DNA from 3 places in the Venatorbacter sp. C2-1 genome. Region 1 is predicted to be linked to each of the others. Evidence: predicted binding sites of a transcription regulator. Region 1 holds the regulator's gene; each other region holds the start of a gene.
What was found. The regulator LexA, encoded in region 1, represses DNA repair genes until DNA is damaged. The targets are predictions, from matches to a motif close to TACTGTNTANNTANACAGTA.
Positions count from the first base shown of each region.

Region 2: uvrD (DNA helicase II) is a predicted target of LexA. The motif match lies at 5,211-5,230, and genes of this name have one in related genera.
Region 3: recA (recombinase RecA) is a predicted target of LexA. The motif match lies at 1,213-1,232, and genes of this name have one in related genera.

Region 1 is NZ_CP094879.1:2,596,938-2,604,276, reverse strand. It holds gene htpG (molecular chaperone HtpG) at 1-134, shown strand, start outside; gene MT343_RS11560 (YfaZ family outer membrane protein) at 338-910, shown strand; gene MT343_RS11555 (DUF6586 family protein) at 936-1,415, shown strand; gene MT343_RS11550 (hypothetical protein) at 1,537-1,788, shown strand; gene MT343_RS11545 (cell division inhibitor SulA) at 1,902-2,348, opposite strand; gene lexA (transcriptional repressor LexA) at 2,381-2,980, opposite strand; gene MT343_RS11535 (TetR/AcrR family transcriptional regulator) at 3,247-3,891, shown strand; gene MT343_RS11530 (L,D-transpeptidase) at 3,940-4,482, shown strand; gene nagZ (beta-N-acetylhexosaminidase) at 4,467-5,537, shown strand; gene MT343_RS11520 (S-methyl-5'-thioinosine phosphorylase) at 5,589-6,335, shown strand; gene MT343_RS11515 (dihydrofolate reductase family protein) at 6,419-6,952, opposite strand; gene MT343_RS11510 (CsiV family protein) at 6,960-7,339, opposite strand, start outside.
Region 2 is NZ_CP094879.1:186,365-193,703, reverse strand. It holds gene MT343_RS00800 (class I SAM-dependent rRNA methyltransferase) at 1-803, opposite strand, end outside; gene MT343_RS00795 (HDOD domain-containing protein) at 919-1,797, shown strand; gene MT343_RS00790 (TRAP transporter substrate-binding protein) at 1,844-2,932, opposite strand; gene uvrD (DNA helicase II) at 2,979-5,177, opposite strand; gene MT343_RS00780 (SIS domain-containing protein) at 5,364-6,218, shown strand; gene MT343_RS00775 (PA3496 family putative envelope integrity protein) at 6,499-6,684, shown strand; gene MT343_RS00770 (hypothetical protein) at 6,732-7,339, opposite strand, start outside.
Region 3 is NZ_CP094879.1:3,576,896-3,584,234, reverse strand. It holds gene mutS (DNA mismatch repair protein MutS) at 1-610, opposite strand, end outside; gene MT343_RS16105 (CinA family protein) at 685-1,170, shown strand; gene recA (recombinase RecA) at 1,301-2,338, shown strand; gene recX (recombination regulator RecX) at 2,319-2,807, shown strand; gene MT343_RS16090 (helix-turn-helix domain-containing protein) at 3,001-4,017, shown strand; gene MT343_RS16085 (NAD(P)/FAD-dependent oxidoreductase) at 4,022-5,305, opposite strand; gene MT343_RS16080 (hypothetical protein) at 5,423-5,653, opposite strand; gene MT343_RS16075 (hypothetical protein) at 5,678-6,643, opposite strand; gene MT343_RS16070 (YgaP family membrane protein) at 6,752-6,955, opposite strand; gene alaS (alanine--tRNA ligase) at 7,243-7,339, shown strand, end outside.

The DNA of each region.
Region 1 (7,339 bases):
AGGATGAAAGCCGCTTTGCCGAGTTAGCGCAGGTGATTCATGCCCAGGCACAACTGGCGGAAGGCAGCCAGTTAAAGCAGCCGGCGGAATATGTCGCGCGCCTGAACAAACTGTTGCTCGATTTAATGCGTTAATTACAGCGTTTACTGGTCTAAGGGCCTGTTGATATTAATCAAACAGGCCTTGCTTGCGGCGGCCGTGGTTTAACCACTGCCGCCGCACTGCTATTATGCCGGCAAATAAAAATCAGCTGCTGTCTGTTGCTCTCTTTGTGGGAGAACAGTGACGGGTTATCCGCGCAGCAGCCGGTACTGTGATCTGATTATTGGGGAATACTATGAAAATGTTGCGTATGACCGCTCAGGGAATTCTGACGGCCGGTGCACTGGTTTTACCGACTCTGGTACAGGCAGGTGGTTCACTGGATATCAGTCTGGCCGATGATGTCGCCCGTGTTGCTTACGATGCCACCCAGATGGGTTCCGGGCTGCACATTAATCTGGCTGCGCTGCATCATGAAGATGACGGTGATATGGTTTCTGCGGGATTGCACGTAGTGGATGTGCGCCCATCAACCAGTCACCTGTATATCGGTGTGGGTGCAAAAGTGATTGCCTTTACCACCGATGATTTTGATGGCGCGGCTATGGGTGTTGGTGGCTTTTTCCGCTACAGCTTCCCGGCAGCTCCGGATGTTGGTCTGGCGGGTTATGCCTATTACGCGCCGCCGGTTGTATCATTCGGTGATGCTGAAAACATGATCAACAGCGATATCCGTCTGCAGTTCAGTCTGCTGCCTACGGCACGAATCTATGGCGGCTATCGTTACAACAGCATCCGTATTGAAGATATTAATGACCGTTACAAGCTGGGCGATGGTGCTCACTTCGGTCTGACCATCGACTTTTAATCTCAATTTTCCGCCGGAGCAGGCTATGTCGCAGTGGATTGGCTTCACCAATCAGAAACTCTATCAGTGCCGGTTGTTGCTGGAACAGCTGGCTGCTCAGCAGTCGGCTGCTCCAGCCTTGAAGCAGGCGCTGGAAGAGAGTGCGCTGTATCAGCTGCGCGATGCCTGGCTGTCTTACCTGGCTGAACTGGGTGATATGGTTGCCTATCGTCAGCCTGTCCGCTCTCTGGAATCACTGCTGCAGAATGCGCCGCTGACCACCGGCGAAATGCGCGAGCTGCAGCATCTGGCTGAGAATGGATTTTCCTGGCTGGCACAGATGCTGGCAGCGGCAGATGCTCAGGGACGTCCGTCCGGAATGAATCAGCCTGCAGCGGCCGTACAGACGGTTGAGGCTCAGGGCCGGATTGCGTTGGTTGCCACCCCGCACTCACCGGTTGCCGGTTGGCTGCAGGATCTGACCCGCCTGATTGAAGATCAGCGCGCCAATCGTCAGGAAAGCTGACTCCTCGATGAGCATATTTATGCAGAACCGTTTACTTTTTATTACTAACGGTTCTGTGTGTCGTTCAAGCTATTGAAAACATCCTGTGATACACTCCCGCGCCCAGTTTTGAGAGGCGGTTATGGCGCGCTTTTTTGAAATCGTAGAACTTTCCAATGGTGATATCGCCCTGCGTCGTGCCGACGATCAGGACAGCGATGCACTGGTGTGTATTCATTTTTCCGAAGATGCCAAGGCCAGCCTGCAGGCGCATCATATGGATGTTGCGCGGGTAATGCTGGAAGCCGGTGTACGTAAAGTCGGCGAGCTTTCAGGTATGGAAGTTGAGCGCGAAGACTTCGACACCCCTGAGTATCAGCAACGACTGCACTGAGCTGTACCGGGCTGTATTGAATTGCCTACAGTCTGTACGTGTGAAGCTGTGCTTAAAGCATAAAAAAGCCCTGATAAGATCAGGGCTTTTTTGTGTTCGTCGTTTTCTGCGCTTCAGGGACGGCGCTGAATCAGCACCACATGGCTGCCGCTCTGGTCGGCCTGCTGGCGGATGATCTGCCGTTCGTGGTTGCTCAGCTCGCCTTGCCATTCAACAATCATATGGCTGTTGCCGGCGGCGAGAACTTTGCTGCACAGGGCCAGCTGGGTGTCATTACACAGGTCGAGATGAATCACCGGCGAATGCTGCAGGCCCATGCTTTCCAGCCAGCTTTTATTCATCGGACGGTGTGGACTCAGCCACATCAGCCAGCGCTTATGCGCATTGCACTGTGCCAGCATCGGCAGCAAATGCATGGGCTGAATCGCACCGCCTTCACTGACGATGACTTCGGTCAGACTGCCGCGCAGCGCACTGGCGCTGACTCTGGTCATTCTGCCTGGTTGCTGGCTGCTGAGAGATAAGCCGGCTTCTTCCATTCCGAGTAATAACTGACGCATAACAATCACCCCGAACCTGTGAACAGTTGCTGTTAGCTGCGGCGTACAACGCCGACGTATAAACCTTCAACGGCAAATTCCGTTTCCCGCAGATCAACTTCAATGGGCTTAAAGTCGTCATTTTCCGGGTGCAGAATCACCTGATTACGCTTCTTCTCGTAGCGCTTGACCGTTACTTCGTTATCGACGCGGGCAACGATGATTTCGCCATTACGGGCGGTTTCGGCTTTGTGCACGGCAATGTAGTCGCCGTCGAGAATACCGATGTTCTTCATACTGTCGCCATGAACTTCCAGCAGGAAGTCGGCAGAAGGGCGGAAGAAGCTGGGTGGAATCTCGCAGTAATCGGCGATGTGTTCCTGGGCCAGAATGGGCTCACCGGCGGCTACACGGCCAACGATCGGCAGACCCGGATTCTGCTCTTCAACAATGCGCAGGCCGCGGGAAGCGCCGGGCATAATTTCAATCGCACCTTTACGTGCCAGCGCCTTCAAGTGTTCCTCTGCGGCGTTAGGCGATTTAAAGCCCAGCTCGGCAGCGATTTCGGCGCGGGTGGGCGGAAACCCTGTTTCTTCCAGTGAGGAGCGGATGAAATCCAGAACCTGCTGTTGTCGTGCCGTGAGCTTGATCATGATGCTTATCCAGTCTGTTGATCCATACAGTATGGTGTAAATGTATACAGTATTTTATCCAGTGTAAACCCCTGTTGTCAGTGGTCTGTGGATTACGGTGTATTCACCGCCGTTGTACTGACCCGGATAATGGAATGAGGCTTTTAGCCTTTGGCCGTATATGGGGTTGCCTAAATCTCGTTTTAAACGTATGTTTGAAACAGTTGTTTTGTACTGTCGGCGATGGCAATAAAGCCGCGACAGCGTGATAAGGCAGATGCAGGGTTATGGCACAGAAAGATACGGTAAAAAGTATCCTGAATGCGGCAGAGGAGTTGTTTTCGGAGCGTGGCTTTGCCGAGACCTCATTGCGGAATATCACCACGAAGGCCGGAGTGAATCTGGCGGCGGTGAATTATCATTTTGGCTCTAAGAAGGCGTTGATTCAGGCGGTATTTGCCCGTTTCCTGACGCCATTCTGCGAAGATCTGGAACGTGAGCTGGATGCCGTACAGGCACGTCTGGATGGCAAGGTACCGGAATTACCGGGCATCTTAATGCTGCTGTCGCAGACGGCGCTGCGTGCCGGACATGACAGCCCGCGCCGCCTGGGTATCTTTATGCGTTTGCTGGGGCTGGCTTATACCCAGGGGCAGGGGCATTTACGCCGTTTTCTGCAGAAAGAATATGGCCCGGTGTTTAAAGCCTTTATGCGTCTGGTGACAGCTGCGACTCCTGAACTTTCCGATGAAGACCGTTTCTGGCGTATCCACTTTATGCTGGGGGCGACGGTGTTTACATTGTCGGGGGCCGATTCACTGACGGCGATGGCGGAACACGATCTGGGCAAGGGTTCGGATATTGCGCAGGTTGTTGATAAATTGATACCTTTCCTCGCATCCGGTCTTAACGCTCCGCATCAGGCTGGTTGAGCGGAGCCGGGCTTTCCGTTTTTCGCTTTTTACCAACAGGCCTTTGCTATGGCGCCCACGGCTGCGCAATCTGCGTTACCGCAAACATTAATAGAAGTTTCCATTGCCGATCAGGTACTGCGCGTGTCGAGCGCCGGTATCTGCCACCTGTATCCGGTTTCCACGGCGCTTAATGGTGCCGGTGAACAGGAAAATTCCGGTTGTACCCCCCGTGGCTGGCATCGTGTCCGTGCGGCTATTGGTGCCGGTTTGCCACTGAACACCGTATTTGTTGGCCGGCGTCCGACCGGTGAAATTTATTCGCCTGAACTGGCGCTACAGCAACCACAACGCGACTGGATTTTAACCCGCATTCTGTGGCTGCAGGGACTGGAAGTCGGCGTCAACCGTATGGGCAATGTCGATTCCATGCGCCGTTATATTTATATCCATGGCACACCGGACTCTGAACCTATGGGCCAGCCACTGTCTCATGGCTGTATCCGTATGCGTAACAGCGACATTACTGAATTATTTGAACTGGTCAGTGCCGGTACGCCGGTGTGGATTCAGCCGCACAGTTTTTCGAGGATTCCATGCCGCAATCTGTAACACAGAATTTAAACCAGTGTATCGGTGTGGTTGCCGATATTGACGGTACAGAATTAACCGCTGCCGACCGGGAATTTTTATTACAGCCGGAAATCTGCGGGTTAATTTTTTTCGCGCGTAATTATCAGTCGCCGCAGCAGTTAAAGGCGCTGACCAGCGATATTCTCAGCCTGCGCCCGGATTTATTACTGTGCGTGGATCAGGAAGGCGGTCGCGTACAGCGTTTCCGCGAAGGCTTTACCCGTCTGCCGCCGATGCTGGCGCTGGAAAAAGAATATCAGCACAACAGCACCGAAGCGCTGACCCTGGCCCATGAACTGGGCTGGCTGATGGCCGCCGAGCTGCGTCAGCAGGGAGTGCATCTGAGCTTTGCGCCAGTGCTGGATATTGAAACCGATGTGTCTCAGGTGATTGGCGACCGTGCCTTTGGTCATGATGCAGATACCGTTATTGCGCTGGCTTCTGCTTTTGTACGTGGTATGAATGAGGCCGGCATGCTGGCGGTAGGCAAGCATTTTCCCGGTCACGGTGCCATTGCCGCAGACTCGCATCTGGCGCTGCCGGTGGACACTCGTTCGCGCATTGAACTGAATAACGATATCGGGCCTTTTCATGCGCTGATGTCGATGGGGCTGTTAAGCGGTATTATGCCCGCCCACGTGATTTATCCGGCGGTCGACAGTGACAATACCGCCGGTTTTTCTGCGCACTGGCTGCAGAATATTCTGCGTTCCGAGCTGCAGTTTAATGGTGTGATTTTCAGTGATGATTTATCCATGGCCGGTGCGGCCAGTGTTGGCAGTTACGCCGAACGTGCCGGCTGTGCCATGCGTGCCGGTGCCAATGCGCTGTTGGTGTGTAATGACCGTTCGGCCGCGCAGCAAGTCATCCTTGCTGTACGTGAGCAATTGCAACAGCCGGGCTGGCAGACGCTGAGTCTTGCCGGGTTGCAAGGCACCGCAGGCGGGTTACAGGGAACAGCAGACGATATGTCGGAAAACATGCTGGCCGAACGCCGCTCTGCGATCTTACCGCAGCTGGAAAATCTGCGCTGAATAATGAATAACGGTGCCTTTAAAGACGCCGTCTGAATACGTTGGAATGATATGAGCATTAATAAAATAGCCATTATTGGTGGCACCGGTTTAACCCAACTCGAAGGTCCGGAAATTACCGTCAGCCATGATGTCAATACCGCACTGGGTCAGCCTTCATCGGCGGTTCAGGAAGGTCGCTGGAATGATAAAACCGTGCTGTTTTTAGCGCGCCACGGACACCCGCATGCAGTGCCGCCGCATAAAATTAATTACCGTGCAAATTTACTGGCGCTGCAGGAGCAGGGGGCAGAGGCCATTATTGCGGTGAATGCCGTAGGTGGTATTCATCCGGCCATGCAATCCGGTGTGATTTCGGTTCCGCATCAGGTGGTTGATTACACCTGGGGGCGCGAGGGTACCTTTTTTGATGGTGAATTCCGCCCGCTGGATCATATCGACCTGACGCATCCCTACGATGAAAATCTGCGTCAGGCTTTAATTTCTGCCGCCGCCGATATTGCCTTGCCGGTGTGTGATTTTGGCGTGTACGCCGCGACTCAGGGCCCGCGTCTGGAAACCATCGCCGAAATTAACCGTCTGGAAAAAGACGGCTGTGATCTGGTGGGTATGACCGGTATGCCGGAAGCCGCTCTGGCGCGTGAACTGGGTATTCCTTATGCGAGTATCTGTCTGGTGGTTAACCCCGCGGCCGGTAAAAGCGAAGGCGAAATTACCATGGATGAAATCCGCGCAGTATTAAGTGGTGGTATGCAGCAGGTGCGTGATTTGCTGGCGGCGACGCTGAAGCGGATTTAAGACGTCATTTTTTGCTGAAACTGACAAATAAAAAGCCCGGAATTTCCGGGCTTTTTATTTGGTATTTCTTATATCAGTGGGCCTCAACCGATACGGTAATGACTCTGCACAAAACCATTGGCGTAGCTTTTATTGGCAAGCAGGGTCAGTAGGGTATCGCAGTTCAGTTCGCCGAATAACGGAATTCCACGGCCCAGCAGCAGCGGAATGCGGGTCACGATCAGCTCGTTGAGCAATCCGGTGCGCAGAAACGACTGAATCAGGCGGCCGCCATCAATATAAAGTGAGTCTTCGCCTTCGCGCTGCAGGCGTTCGGTTAAGGTCAGTGGCGATTCAGCACTTAATTCTGCTTTATCCCGGTGTGTTTCCGGCAGGGCTTTAAGCGATTGGCTGAGCACAATCACGCGTGTGCCCTCATAGGGCCATTCACCAAAGGTGAGGACTTTTTCGAACGTATTGCGACCCATCACCAGGCAGCTGGTGCCGGCCATAAATTGCGCATAGCCGAAATCTTCTTCTGCGATGGTAAAGGCCGGATTTTCCAGCCAGTCGAGTGCACCATCCGGCCGGGCAATAAAACCATCCAGGCTGCAGGCGATAAAGGAGCGGATTTTCATGGTCGGCTTAAAGGTCTTCGGCACGTTCAACGGGAATAATTTTCAGCACAATGCCGAGCATCGGGTGATCAATGTAGTGCAGCTCGTTACTGCGCATACGGCGGCTCTGTTGTACCCGCGCGGCGCGGATTGGGGCTGGTAAATCAACCGCCATGGACGCTTCCATATCCGTCTGGGCCAGCAGGTCGTTGCGGTAATCGGCGCGGTTGTCGCTGGCGGGTAAGGTCAGCGCACTCAGTTCGGCCGGTTCGTGGATTTCGTATTGCTGTACCTGTAAGTCGGTATTGATATGCAGATAACGGCTGCGGTGCAGTTCAAAGTTGCCGGTCAGCTGAATATCCAGTTTGTCCTGCAGGCGCACATTCAGGTTGTGGCGGATTGCCTGGC
Region 2 (7,339 bases), 1.9 Mb from region 1:
ACGCCATTCAGCGCTGCGTTCTGCTCTACCCAGTCGAGCGCCTGAGCAGAGGCGTCAACGCAGTGAACTTCCGCCGCACCATGATTGGCCGCCTGCACACCCCAGCCGCCAACGTAGCTGAATACATCCAGCACGCGCTTGCCTTTAACCAGACGGTTCAGCTGTGCACGGTTTTCACGGTGATCGTAGAACCAGCCGGTTTTCTGACCGTGAATCACCGGCGCCATAAAACGGGTATCGTTTTCTACCAACGGGGCACAATCGTCTTCCAGCGCGCCCTGAATCACTTCCACGTACTCTGGCAAACCTTCGACCGCGCGCAGCTTGCCATCGTTTTTCAGCACGATGCACTGTGGTTTGGCGACTTTATTGACGGCATCAATAATGGCCTGACGACGCAGCTCCATTGCCACACTGGAAATCTGGATCACCACCACATCGCCAAAACGGTCAATCACCAGCCCCGGCAGACCATCGCTGTCACCAAACACCCAGCGGTAACAGGACTGCGGATACCACAACTCACGGCCACTCTGTGCTACCTGCAAACGATGCACAATCAGAGAGGTATCCAGCGTCTGTTTACTGTCACGACTGAACAGGCGCGCACAGATCAGCTGTTCCGGACTGACCACAGCAACTCCCAGCGCTTTGCCGTTGGCGGCTTCGACCACAACCTCAGTACCGGCGGTCATGTTTTTCAGTGGCGTAACAGCGATATCCACTTCATTGCTGTATACCCACAGGTGACCGCCTTTCAGACGGCGTTCAGCCTTGGCTTTGAGTCGCAGTGTCGGGAGCATGGTTCACCTCTGGGGCCGGTTACAAAAAGGAGCGCATTATACGCATGCTCTGACAAACTTCCCCAGAAAGCGGTGCTATTCTTGATGACATTCGTTTCCCTTCTCCGGACTTGTCATGCCTCAGCAACTGTCGGAAGAGCAGATACTGCACATCATGCAGGGGATTAAAATCCCGCCACAGCCGCAGATTCTGGTCGATCTGCAAATGGAACAGTTTATGCCTGATCCGGATCTGGGCCGCATTTCCAAACTGATCAGTCAGGATGTTGGGCTGGCCGGTACGGTGCTTAAGGTGGTGAACTCTCCGTTTTATGGCCTTAAAAACCGTATTACATCCGTCGCTCAGGCGGTCAGCCTGATTGGTCTGAACAGTGTGGTTAACATCATCAATGGCTTATCCATTAAAAGTCAGATGAGCGACGAAACCATCGTGAATATGAACCGTTTCTGGGACACCGCGAATGACATATCCCAGGTAGCTACCGCCATTGCCAAACAGGTTGGTTATCCCAATCCGGATATGGCCTATCTGCTGGGTCTGTTTCATAACTGTGGTATTCCGCTGCTGATGGCACGCTTCGATAATTATCTGCAGGTGATGGAAGAGTCTTACGCCCACCCGGAACTGCGGGTGGTGGATGTGGAAAACCAGCATCTGAACACTAACCACGCAGTGATCGGTTATTACACCGCAAAATCGTGGAATCTGCCCAAGCTGCTGTGCGATGTCATTGCCGAACACCACAGCGCCTCGCGCTTTTTTGCCACCAATAATTACAAAGATTCGGAAGGAAAAACGCTGCTCGCCATTCTCAAACTGGCGGAGCATATCTGCGGAAATTACCGCATTCTTGGCCGTCAGTCAGAGGATCTGGAATGGCAGAATATCGGCAGTGAGGTATTAACCTATCTGGGTCTGGGTGAATACGATATCGAGCAGATGGAGGCTAATTTTGAAGAGCTGGGAATTGGCTACCGTAATTATAAATATTAGACCGGGCATCTGACACCCGGCCTGTACCGCAACCAATCCCTGTTATTTAATCCCGCGCGTTGATATAGGCCTGCTCACTCACCGCATGGTAAGCCTTCACCTGATCACGGTAATTTTTGTACGAGTTATAAACCTTCTGTGCCAGCGGATCAGCCGCCGACACTTCAGCCACTACCTGCTCCGACAACACCTGCAGTTTGCTCAGCACATCATCCGGAAATGCACGCACATCCACGCCGTGTTTTTCTTTCAGTTCAGTCAGCGCTGCCTGATTGCGCGTGGTGTACTCCGCCAGCATGTCTTCGTTAACCGCTTTGGTTGCCACCCGCACAATGGCCTGCAGATCTTTTGGCAGTTTTTCGAAGGCAGTTTTATTAATCACAAATTCCATCATCGAACCCGGCTCATGCCAGCCCGGGTAATAATAGTGCTTAGCAACTTTGTGTAAACCAAACGCCAGATCGTTATACGGGCCAACCCATTCGGTGGCGTCGATGGCACCGGTCTGCAGCGAGGTGAAAATTTCACCGCCCGGCAAAGTCACCGGCGTACCACCGGCACGGGCCAGCACTTCTCCGCCCAGACCCGGAATACGCATTTTCAGACCTTCGAGATCGGAGACGCTGTTAATTTCTTTATTAAACCAGCCGCCCATCTGCACACCGGTATTACCACCCGGCAGCGGCAATAAATTAAACGGCGCGTAAACCTCTTCCCATAATTGCTGACCACCACCGTACTGAATCCAGCCGTTCATTTCCTGCGCTGTCAGGCCAAAAGGGACCGAGGTAAAAAACTGTGCCGCTGCGGCTTTGCCCTTCCAGTAATACGCACCACTGTGACCCATTTCGGCTGTACCCTGAGATACCGCATCGAATACCTGCAATGCCGGAACCAGCTCACCGGCACCGTAGACTTTGATCTGCAGACGGCCGGCCGACATATCGTTCACCATCGTCGCAAAACGCTCTGGCGCCGTACCAAGGCCGGGGAAATTTTTTGGCCAGGACGTTACCAGCTTCCATTTAAAGGTTTGCTGCGGTGCGGCTACAGCGGCTTGTTCTGCATCTTTCTGGCAGCCACTGAGTCCGGCGATAGCCACTACGGACAGCAGCAGGGTCGTCAGGCGTTTCATATTCCGTTTGCTCCTTGTTATTGTTTCAACCGTATTGTGTTCTGAATTAAAGTGCATCCAGTTTGGCAAAGCTGGCCACCAGCCATTTGCTGCCGGCGTCATCAAAATTAACCTGCACCCGCAGACCGCTGCCCTGCCCTTCAAATTGCAGCACCGTGCCTTCACCAAACATTTCATGATAAACACGCTGACCCAAAGAATAAGGCAGATTACCGTGCACAAAAGACGGCTGCTTCATTCTTGCTGAAGGATCACGGGCCGTCAGCGGCCGGCTGACACTGTTTTTCAGCCGCACTTCGGCAATCAGTTCGGACGGGATTTCACGGATAAATCGCGATGGTGTGCTGTAATTTTCCTGGCCATGTAAACGCCGGCTTTCAGCATGGGTAATAATCAGTTTTTCCATTGCCCGGGTAATGCCGACATAGGCCAGACGGCGTTCTTCTTCGAGGCCTTCGGCTTCGTCCATCGACATTTTGTGCGGGAATAAACCTTCTTCCAGACCGGCCAGAACCACCTGCGGAAATTCCAGACCTTTGGCCGAATGCAGCGTCATTAACTGCACTGCATCTTCATACTCATCAGCCTGACCGTCACCGGCATCCAGTGCTGCACGGTCGAGGAATAATGCCAGCTCGTTGGTTTCGGCATCATCGTTGTCGTCAGCATTAAAGCCATCGTCGCTTTCAAACTGACGGGCGGCATTAATTAATTCTTCAAGGTTATCGAGGCGTGCCTGACCCTTTTCACCTTTTTCTTTTTTATGGTGCTCAATCAGACCGCTCTGATTAATGACCTGATCGACAATTTCATGCAGCTCCAGCTCGTCGATACCGACGCTCATTTCCTCGACCAGATCGAGAAAACTCTGCACCGCCGCACTGGCACGTTTCGGCAGCATGCCATGCTGTACCGCCGCCTCAGCCGCCGCCCATAACGAGCTGCCCTGATCGCGGGCATAGCTGCGCAGAATATCCACGGTTTTTTCGCCAATTGCGCGCGCCGGAACATTAATAACACGCTCAACCGATGCGTCATCCTGACGGTTCAGTAATAAACGCAGATAAGCCAGGGCATTTTTAATTTCCAGCCGCTCGTAGAAACGCTGGCCGCCATAAATGCGGTAAGGAATACCGGCACGCAACAAGGCTTCTTCCAGCGTACGCGACTGCGCATTGGAACGGTACAGCACGGCCATTTCGGCACGCTGACGGCCACTGCGCGCCCACTCATCGACCTGATCGGCGATGTAACGCGCTTCATCCTGCTCGTTAAAAGCGCTGTACAGCTGGATGGTTTCGCCTTCTTCACCTTCGGTGTGCAGGCTCTTGCCCAGACGGCCGGTGTTGTTGGCGATCACCGCGTTGGCCGCTTCCAGAATGGTTTTGGTCGAGCGGTAATTCTGCTCCAGCTTAATGAGCTCGGCACCGGGGAAATCGTGCTGGAAGTTACGGATATTATCGATATTGGCACCGCGCCAGCCGTAAATAGACTGATCGTCATCGCCCACCGCCATCACCGACACACGATTACCGGCCAGCATGCGGATCCAGGCGTACTGGATGTTGTTGGTATCCTGAAACTCGTCGACCAGAATATTGCGGAAACGCTGCTGATAATGCTCCAGTAAATCCGGGTGATGTAACCACAGTTCGTGCGCACGCAGCAGAATCTCACCGAAGTCCACCAGTCCGTTCAGCTGACAGTTGTCTTCATACAGCTGATAGACCTGTTGCATGGTGCGCGAGAAAGGATCGGCCGATGGCATCACATGCGCTGCGCGGCGACCTTCATCTTTCTGTTCGTTGATAAACCACTGAATCTGCTTCGGCGGATAGCGGCTGTCATCAATATTGTTGGCTTTCATCAGCCGCTTGATCAGCCGCTGCTGATCGTCGCTGTCGAGAATCTGGAAATGCTGCGGCAATCGCGCTTCACGCCAGTGCAACTTCAGCAGGCGGTGCGCCAGACCGTGGAAGGTTCCTACCCACAGGCCATTCGCCGGTATCTGCAGCAACTGCTCCAGACGGCCTTTCATCTCTTTGGCGGCCTTGTTGGTAAAGGTCACCGCCATCACCGAAAACGGCGAGACATTTTCCACCTGCAGCAACCAGGCAATGCGGTGCACCAGCACGCGGGTTTTACCCGAGCCGGCGCCGGCCAGCACCAGCTGATGGCGTGAACTTGCAGCCACCGCATTGCGCTGGCCATCGTTTAACTGATCGAGAAGTAATGAAATATCCATGGCGTGCGAGTCTATCAGATGCCGGGGTAAAAATGCTGCTGTTTTATACAGTATCCTGCCGTATTCGCCGCCGGTATTACGCCACCACTGCGGCCAGATTCTGTCTGCGGCCAGTATTCCATAGGCTTCACTGCAAAAAGCCCTTTATAATTCCTCACTTACCAGCCGACACCAGGAAATCCTGTTGTGAGAAACAGCCCGATTCTGGCCGAAATCGCCGCCGCCATCCCCAGCCTGCGCAAGTCTGAGGTAAAGGTTGCCGAGTACGTGCTGCGTGCCCCGCAACAGGTGATGCATATGCGCATCGTCGATCTGGCGCAGGAAGCACAGGTCAGCGAACCGACCATCGTGCGTTTCTGCCGTGGTATTGGCTGCAACGGCTTTCAGGAGTTTAAGGTTCGTATCGCGCAGGAAATGGCGATCACCAATAATATCGGCCAGTTCGCCATCATCGAAGACGACAGTATCGAAGATATCTGCGACAAGATTGCCGACACCACTATTCAGCGTCTGCATCAGGTGAAGACCCAGCTGCAAAGCACTCAGGTGGCCGCCGCGGCCAATGCCATCAGTAATGCCCGACGGGTAGAGTTTTACGGTTTTGGCGCTTCCGGGGCGGTAGCCATTGATGCCCAGCACAAGTTCTTCCGCCTGCAGGTGGCCACGGCTGCCTACAGTGATCCGCATATGCAGTCGATGTCGGCAGTCACGCTGAGCGAACAGGATGTGGTGGTGGCGATTTCCCAGAGTGGCCGCACCAAAGATCTGCTGCACTCGGTACAGCTGGCCCAGCAACACGGCGCTATGGTGGTCAGTCTGGCGCCCGCCAACACCGCTCTGAGTGCGGCCGCCGATCTGCCAATCAATATCAATATTGAAGAAGACACCGAACAATTCACACCAATGACCTCGCGCATCGCCCATCTGATGGTGATCGATATGCTGGCCGTTGCCGTAACCCAGCGCCGTGGACCCGAGTTTGCGGCACACCTAAATGCAATTAAGCGCAGTATCAAGTCTTTACGGCTGGAATCTGACTAACCAGTCAGGTTCCAGATTTTACGGTCAGACATTTTACGACGCAACTTCAAAATGCCGATAACTTTTTGCTCAGTACACTTCCTTTCGAATATCCCTCAATAAACAGCTGCGGATGCTATGCCACTATTTCTGCGGGCTGAGCGCCATAGGGGGTACTTTTGTACCGCCTGAGTGCCACTGAACAGAATTTGGCCTGAACAGCGTTTACTGTCATTCTTTTGCAACCAATAAAAAGAAAAATCACAGCAGGATTTACTGTGATCAACCAGAGGGAAAGATAATGGAAGCAGCAATGAAATTCGAAGCCCACGAAGAAGTTGTCTCCTTTGATCAGGAAGGCAAAGTCGTTGTTAATAAAGACTCCCAGATGTCAAAGAAACTGATGGCACGCCGTGCTATTGAAGCCCACCTGGAACGTAAGCGACTGGAACGCGATCTGGAAGATTTCTACGCCGAAGAAATCTGACTAAACAAAATCCAATAAAAAAGCCCGCATTCAGCGGGCTTTTTTATTTACTTATTCCTGCGACGTCGCAGACCGAGTAATGCCAATCCGGCAATCCACAACAACGAGGTATGACCGCCGTTAGAAATAAACTTCTCTGCAAACTCCCCGTTATCCGACTTCACAACAGGCCATGGTGTCATTTCTTCCTCATAACCGGAAACACTGTTATCTCCAAAGCCTTCAATGATAAACATCTGTCGGGTGCGGCTCGGGTTGCTGCCGGTATCCCAGTCAGCTGTACCGGAGAAAAGTAATGCATTGCCGTTATCTGCAAGAGTCAGATCTTCAACGTTACGGCTTTCATTGACTTCACTTACCTGATAACCGCGCTCACGCTTCAGATCATAAACATAAGCTTCCTGATTATTTGAATTATTGCTCAATCCGCGGTCATCGAGGCTGGCGGAGGAAACAAAAGCAACCCGGGAAGCATCACCCGACAACGAAGGTAATACAGAATCAAACAACGCGGAGTCTGTAATCTGCTTTTCAACTTCGCCACGGAATGAAGCCACGAAAATATTGTAGCGATTATTCGTACCCAGAAGGCTGGCATTACTGCTGAACGCTACTTTCTCACCATCTGCAGAGATAGTTACCTGCTTCGAATCAC
Region 3 (7,339 bases), 980 kb from region 1:
ATTCGTAGTGCCAGGGCGCCTGTAATTTAGCGCCCTGACGCTCACGCAGCCCGGCAGGCTGGCGCTGATCTTCGTTAAGTAATAATTCTGCCGGACGCAGACGTTCGATCTCGGCCAGTAAGGCGTCTTCACCGTCGACCTCCAGCACCGAGAAACGACCGGAACTGATTTCCAGTACGGCTAAACCATGACGCTGCTGTTCGGAGCAGAGGGCAACCAGCAGGTTGTCGGAGCGTTCATCCAGAAAAGCTTCATCGGTCAGGGTGCCTGGTGTGATCACCCGCACGACTTTGCGTTCGACCGGCCCTTTGCTGGTCGCCGGGTCGCCGATTTGTTCGGCAATCGCCACCGATACGCCCTGCTTTACCAGCCGGGCGATATAGTTTTCGGCAGCATGGTATGGAATACCGGCCATCGGAATCGGCTCGCCGCCACTCTGGCCGCGGGCGGTTAAGGTAATGTCGAGCAGCTGTGCCGCACGTTTGGCGTCGCTGTAAAATAATTCGTAAAAATCGCCCATGCGATAAAACAGCAGAGTGTCGGAGAATTCGGCTTTGATGCGGAAATACTGTTGCATCATCGGCGTGTGCTGGGCGGTTGCCTGGCTCATCGGGCGAGTGTCCTTAAAAAACGGGCGTGTTAATGTAAACGGCAGATTGTAAGTGATTCCGCGAGGATACAGAAATGAGCCCTGAACTGAATGCTTCTGTTGCCGTACTGGCTGAAATTCTGCAGAGCCGTAATCTGCGGCTGGTCACCGCGGAGTCCTGTACCGGCGGCGGTATTGCCAGTGCGCTGACCGATCTGGCCGGCAGTTCGAACTGGTTTGAATGTGGTTTTGTAACCTATTCCAACGAAGCCAAGGTCCGCTACCTCGGCGTACCACCGGCGATTATTGAGCAGTTTGGTGCGGTCAGCGAAGAGACGGTGCGCGCCATGGTGGCCGGTGCCGTCAATAACAGTCTGGGTGATCTGGCGGTAGCGGTCAGTGGTGTGGCCGGACCCGGCGGAGGCTCCGAAGATAAACCCGTGGGTACCGTCTGGTTTGCCTGGGGAAACGCCGAGCAGCAGATTACGGAATGCTGCCACTTTCCCGGTAACCGCGAACAAGTGCGCGCACTGGCGGTTGTGCATGGTATTCAGGGCTTATGCCGCTGGCTGTCCTGCTGACAAAAAAAGAAGGGTTGGCGCTGAGAATAAGCTGTGCTTAAATACTGGTTAAATTTACAGTGATTGGTCATGGGCAGGTAACAGACCGGTCAGACAGACTAACCAGATTAAACACAGACAGGACAGAGCGATGGATGCTAACAAACAGAAAGCACTTGATGCGGCACTGAGCCAGATTGAACGTCAGTTTGGTAAAGGCGCCATTATGAAGATGGGCGAGCAGCCGCGCGAAGCCATTCCTGCTATCTCCACAGGTTCTCTGGGGCTGGACATCGCTCTGGGCATTGGCGGTCTGCCACAGGGCCGGATCGTTGAAATCTACGGCCCGGAAAGCTCAGGTAAAACCACACTGTGTTTATCGGTGATGGCGCAGGCGCAGAAAATGGGCAAATCCGTTGCCATTATCGATGCCGAGCACGCTCTGGATCCGCTGTATGCCGAGAAGCTGGGTATCGATCTCAACAACCTGCTGGTATCGCAGCCGGATACCGGTGAACAGGCACTGGAAATCTGTGACAGCCTGGTACGCTCCGGCGCAGTGGATGTCATCGTTGTCGACTCCGTTGCCGCACTGGTTCCTAAAGCTGAAATTGAAGGCGAGATGGGCGACAGCCATGTTGGCCTGCAGGCGCGTCTGATGTCTCAGGCTCTGCGTAAAATTACCGGTAACGTTAAAAACGCCAACTGTCTGGTGATCTTTATTAACCAGATCCGGATGAAAATCGGCGTTATGTTCGGCAGTCCGGAAACCACGACCGGTGGTAACGCGCTGAAGTTCTATTCTTCTGTACGTCTGGATATCCGCCGTATCGGTTCGGTTAAACAGGGCGACGAAGTTATTGGTAACGAAACCCGCGTTAAAGTGGTGAAAAATAAAGTATCGCCACCGTTCAAGCAGGCCGAGTTCCAGATCATGTACGGTCAGGGTATTTACCACATGGGTGAGGTGATCGACCTGGGCGTTAAATGTGGCCTGGTGGATAAATCCGGTGCCTGGTACAGCTATAAAGGCGACAAGATTGGGCAGGGTAAAGCTAATGCTGCACTGTTCCTGCAGGATCACCCTGAAATGGCTGCAGAAATTGAAGCCGGTATCCGCAGCCAGATGCTGACGGTAGCCGTAGCATCTGACATTACCAGTGAAGTGGATGAAGAAACCGAAGCCTGAGCTGACGCAGGCTGAATTACGCCGGGCGGCTGTTGATCTGCTGTCCCGGCGAGATTATTCCCGCCGCGAACTGACGCGTAAACTCTCCCCGAAAGCCGCTGACCCTGACGATGTGGAAACGGTTCTTGATGACCTCGCCGAGCGTCACTGGCAATCCGATGAACGTTTTGCCGAGTCTTTCCTCAACAGCCGCTGTCAGCGTTATGGTCCTGTGCGCCTGCAACAGGAGTTGCGTGAAAAAGGCCTGAACGCAGAGCAGATTCAGAGTGCTATCGCCAGTCTCAGTGTCGACTGGTATGAGCTGGCACTGGACCTGGCACAACGCAAATGCCCCGGCGGGCTACCGCCACAGGATATGCGTGAACGCGCCCGTTTATATCGTTTTCTGGCCTATCGTGGTTTTACGGGTGAGCAAACCAGTTATGCCCTTGAGCAGCTGGCCATGGCTGAACATTCGGACAACGATTAAGTTCTTGTCACCATCTAGTGAATTTTCCTGACTAAGCTGCCTTTTTGACGACATTATTTTCACTGTCGCCTCAGTCTATTGACACTCCCCTCACCGCTAACCATGATCGGAATCATATATTTAAATATAGAACGAATGTTCAATTTCCGGTGGAGACCGGCAATTAATAATCATAAGATCGTTGGGGAGGGATATGAGCCCAACTTTACAGGTCGATATCGTACTGGTGCAGCACCTGCTGAGTTTCTGGGACAGTCAAGGTATTGATATCACTCCTGTCTGGAGTTTACTTAGCATGACGCCAGCGGAGCCTATGCCGCCATGGGTCGATGCTGACAAGCTGAAGCTTGCCCACCAGTATATTGCCTCGCAAAGCAGCGACAGGCTGCTGCCTGCCCGTACCGGTCGTTATCTGGCGCAACGTGATTTACCGCTGAGTCGCTTATTAAAATATTCTGAGAACCTGTCCCAGGGGCTGGTTTCTGCATTGCGTTTTATGCATCTGTCCGTTGGCAATATTCATTTTGTTGTCAGCCCGGGTGAGCACAAAGTGGTTGTACGGGCTGAGCCCCAGAGCAGCCTGCAACTGCTGCCGCAGCAGCTGTTGCAGGGCCTGTTAACATTGTCTGAGGCCTGTTACCAGGTGTTGGGCCGATGCTATACCGATCAGGATCTGACTCTGCGGGTACCTCTGGAGCCTGATGTTATTACTGAACTGAACGCCTTTTCTGTTCCGGCTGTTACTGCAGGTGAGCATTATGCTCTGGATATATCAGCAGCTGCCTGGCAGCGTCTGAATCCGGGACAGCAGCCTATTCTGTATGCCAGCCTGTTGCGTGACTTTGAGCGTAACGCCGATAAATTTCAGGAACAAGTAAGGTTGTACAATGAACTGCAGCGCATTCTGCAGGGGTGCTTGCTGAAGCGCCAGGTGTCACAGGAAGATGTGGCTGCCCAGTTGGGCATCAGTGTGCGTAATTTGCAGCGTCGACTGAAAGCGCTGGGTACAACCTATCAGGCTTTACTGGACGAAAGCCGGCAGGCGCTTTCCATGCGTCTGATCCGCGATGAAAGTATCCCGTTATATGAAATTGCTTTTATGGTCGGCTATGCCGAGCCGAGTGCATTTTATAAAGCTTTCAAGCGCTGGACGGATGCAACGCCCGGCGATTACCGCCAGGCGTTAAGTGCAGAGACAAATGAAGCCTGATAGCTCAGTGTAGCTTCAGGCGCGGCCGGATAACCTTGTTGATATGACCTACCAGGCTCAGCAGCAGGGTATGCCAGTAACCGTGCAGGGCAATCTGATGCAGCCGGTACAGTGACACATAAACAATCCGCGCCAATCTTCCCTCAATCATCATCGAACCACTGGTCAGGTTGCCCATAAGGCTGCCTACGGTGCTGTAGCGACTGAGAGAAACCAGCGAACCTTTATCGCGGAAAACAAATTCCGGTAGTGGTTGTCCCTGATGACGTGCGCGCAAAGCTTTAACCAGATGACTCGCCTGTTGGTGAGCAGCCTGAGCGCGTGGCGGTACCGGCTTGCCATCGCTGTGCATTACGCTGCAGCAATCTCCGAGGGCAAAGATATTCGTGTCTTCGGTCTGCAGGCTGGCATTAACGATCAGCTGATTGGCGCGGTTGGTTTCCAGTCCCAGTGTTTTCATAAACTCCGGTGCTTTTACCCCGGCGGCCCAGACTTTCAGCCGTGCCGGAATGGTGCCCTGATCTTTGGTAACAAAGCCTTCGGCAGTGGCTTCAGTAATCAGGGTACCGGTACGAACCGATACGCCCAGCGCTTCCAGTTCACGGGTTGCGGCGGCGGATATTCTTGGTGGCAGTGCCGGCAGAATGCGTTCGCCTGCTTCGATTAAGGTAACCTTCAGCTGTTCTGGGGAAACGTTCTTCAGGCCATAGCTGCTCAATACTTCGGCGGTGTTGTACAGCTCAGCAGACAATTCCACCCCGGTTGCACCGGCACCGACAATCGCAATTTCCAGATTGCGTGGATTTTCGCTGTTACTGGCACGCAGGAATTCGTTGAGTAATGTGCGGTGAAAGCGTTCGGCTTGCTGGCGACTGTCGAGGAAAATGCAGTGATCTTTAGCGCCGGGCGTGCCGAAATCGTTCGTTACGCTGCCGATGGCGATCACCAGCGTGTCGTAGCTGACGCTGCGCTGCGGAACGATCAGCTCGCCCTGTTCGTCGTGAATTGGTGCCAGCACCACTTCGCGTTGTTCGCGTTGCAGGCCGGACATGCGTCCAAGCTGAAAACTAAAGCCGTGTACCTTGCCGTGGGCGCGGTAGTTAAGCTCGTCTATCCCTGAATCCAGTGCGCCGGTGGCGACTTCGTGCAGCAGGGGCTTCCACAGGTGGGTGGGGTTGGCATCAATAAGGACGACTTCGGCTTTTCCGCGCCGTCCGAGCTTGCGCCCTAATTGGGTTGCCAGTTCCAGTCCGCCTGCACCACCGCCAATAATGACGATACGTTGCATGGTGAGACTCCGGTAAGTGAAAAAACTGCCGCCATTATACGGACAAAGCTGTCACGATTGGCCGCTTTTATTCATCAGAATTTCACATTAGCGGAGTATGTCTGCGAACGCTGTGTTTCAGCGGGCAGGAAGGGGCGTGGGTTGTTGCCAGATGCCGAGCAGGTGGCTGGCGCCGGCGAGTAAAATGCCTGTTGCCAGCACTAACAGGCTCTGTTGCAGCCAGACCGGCATTTTTTTCCAGCGCAGATGCCAGTGCAGGAAGCGAACATGGCCGAAAGGTCCGATGGCCAGATGCAGCATCAGCAGCACCATGGCCGGAACCATGGCAATCAGCAGAGCAGTAATCATTGTTATATCCGGTGATGGCTGTGCTCAGTCGGCCACTTGCCATTGTTGCAGGTGATCAGCGCAGACCTGACGGTTCAGGGCTTCTTCTGCACTCAGTACCGGCAGTCTAACGCATTGCTGCAGCAGTGTGATCATTCTGTCGTGATACTTGTCTTTATCCAGTCGGGCAAGGGCGTTGACGTATTCGTTGTAGATCACCGGCAGCTTGTCCTGTAATTCCAGTGCGCGCTTGAATGCTTCCAGAGCCCGGCTTTCGGTGGAGCCGTAGGTGATGCGGCCAACAAAGGAGCCGACACGTTCGACCACGCCGGCATGTAAGCCGCCCAGCATCGCCGGGTACAGGGCTTGCTGCGGATAGCGTTCCTGCAACTCTGCCATCGCGTCCTGGGTGTCACCGAGAAAACCGGTGGCCGTGGCGGCGCTGGTATCCAGCAGTTCCAGAATCCGGGCATGGGCATAAGCCAGACCAAATTCGGCGAAGGCATAATCAGGGGCAAGAGGCAGCAGGCGTTCAGACTCGGCTGCGGCTTCACGGAAGGTTGTAAGCTTGGTGTCTTTGTCCTGCACAATCAGTGCGGCATACATCAGCTTGGAGTACAGCGCAGGAATGGAGCCCGCAGGCCCGAGTTGTTTGCCCAATTCATAAGCCTGCTGAAAATGGCCTTCGTAATGCAGACGCCAGACCTGCTGACAGGCTTGTGCCAATGGCTGCAGGTTGTCGTTGAGTAGTGCCTGCAGGGCAGGATGGGCATCGGGCTGGCGTGCCAGGGTTAAGGTAAATTCGGCGAGTTGCGGATATTTCGCCATCATGTCGCGGAGAAAGGTTTCGTCCGGATAGGGCAGACCGGGCCCCTGATTCAGTTGTGGCCAGAATTCCAGCAGGCGGTCAGCGCTGTAATCGAACTGGGGCAGTTCAGCTGGATAGGGTTGCCAGTCGGCAGCCGACACCTGAGCGCAGAAAGACAATAATAAAATATGGATATAACGCATAAACCCTCCGGATGAGGGCGGGATTATAGCGGCGGAAGGTGGCCGGAACCTGTGAATTCCGGCCAATTTACAAGGGTTGATTCCTGCCAGAGCTCGCTGCCGGCAGTATTACTGGAAAGCCTTACCGGTGCTGATCCCCAGTTTCTTCAGAATCATTGCCAGCGGGCAGAAACCACTGAATGCGGCCTGAAACATGTTGGCGCCGACAAAAGCGGTAAACCACAGCCAGTTAATATTGTGAACCTGAGACAGGCCAACGCTGATCAGGATAAACAGGCCGGCAATTGCGAAAATCATGCGATCGACATTCATAACATCACCTTTTTCTAAATTAGAATATGCTTATATAGTTATCTTTGTTGTGTCTATCGTCAAGCAATTTTTCCTGCCGGTGCGGTGGGCGTCAGATCTGACAGCTTATTCCCGTGCTGTTCTCGCTTATCAATGCGGATCTCCGGGCAAAATCCTGTGCTCCATTTATTGTGTGGCTGATATTTACTGCCAGGAACACGCTTGCGGGGACTCGGCCTGAAGCGCGCAAACCGCTATACTCCTTCTCCTTTAACTTTGACTAACCGCTTCCGGATACCCGCAGCCGTATGAAAAGCTCAGACATTCGCAAGGCATTCCTTGATTACTTTGCCTCCAAAGGCCATGAAGTGGTGCCATCCAGCCCGCTGATTCCCGGTAACGACC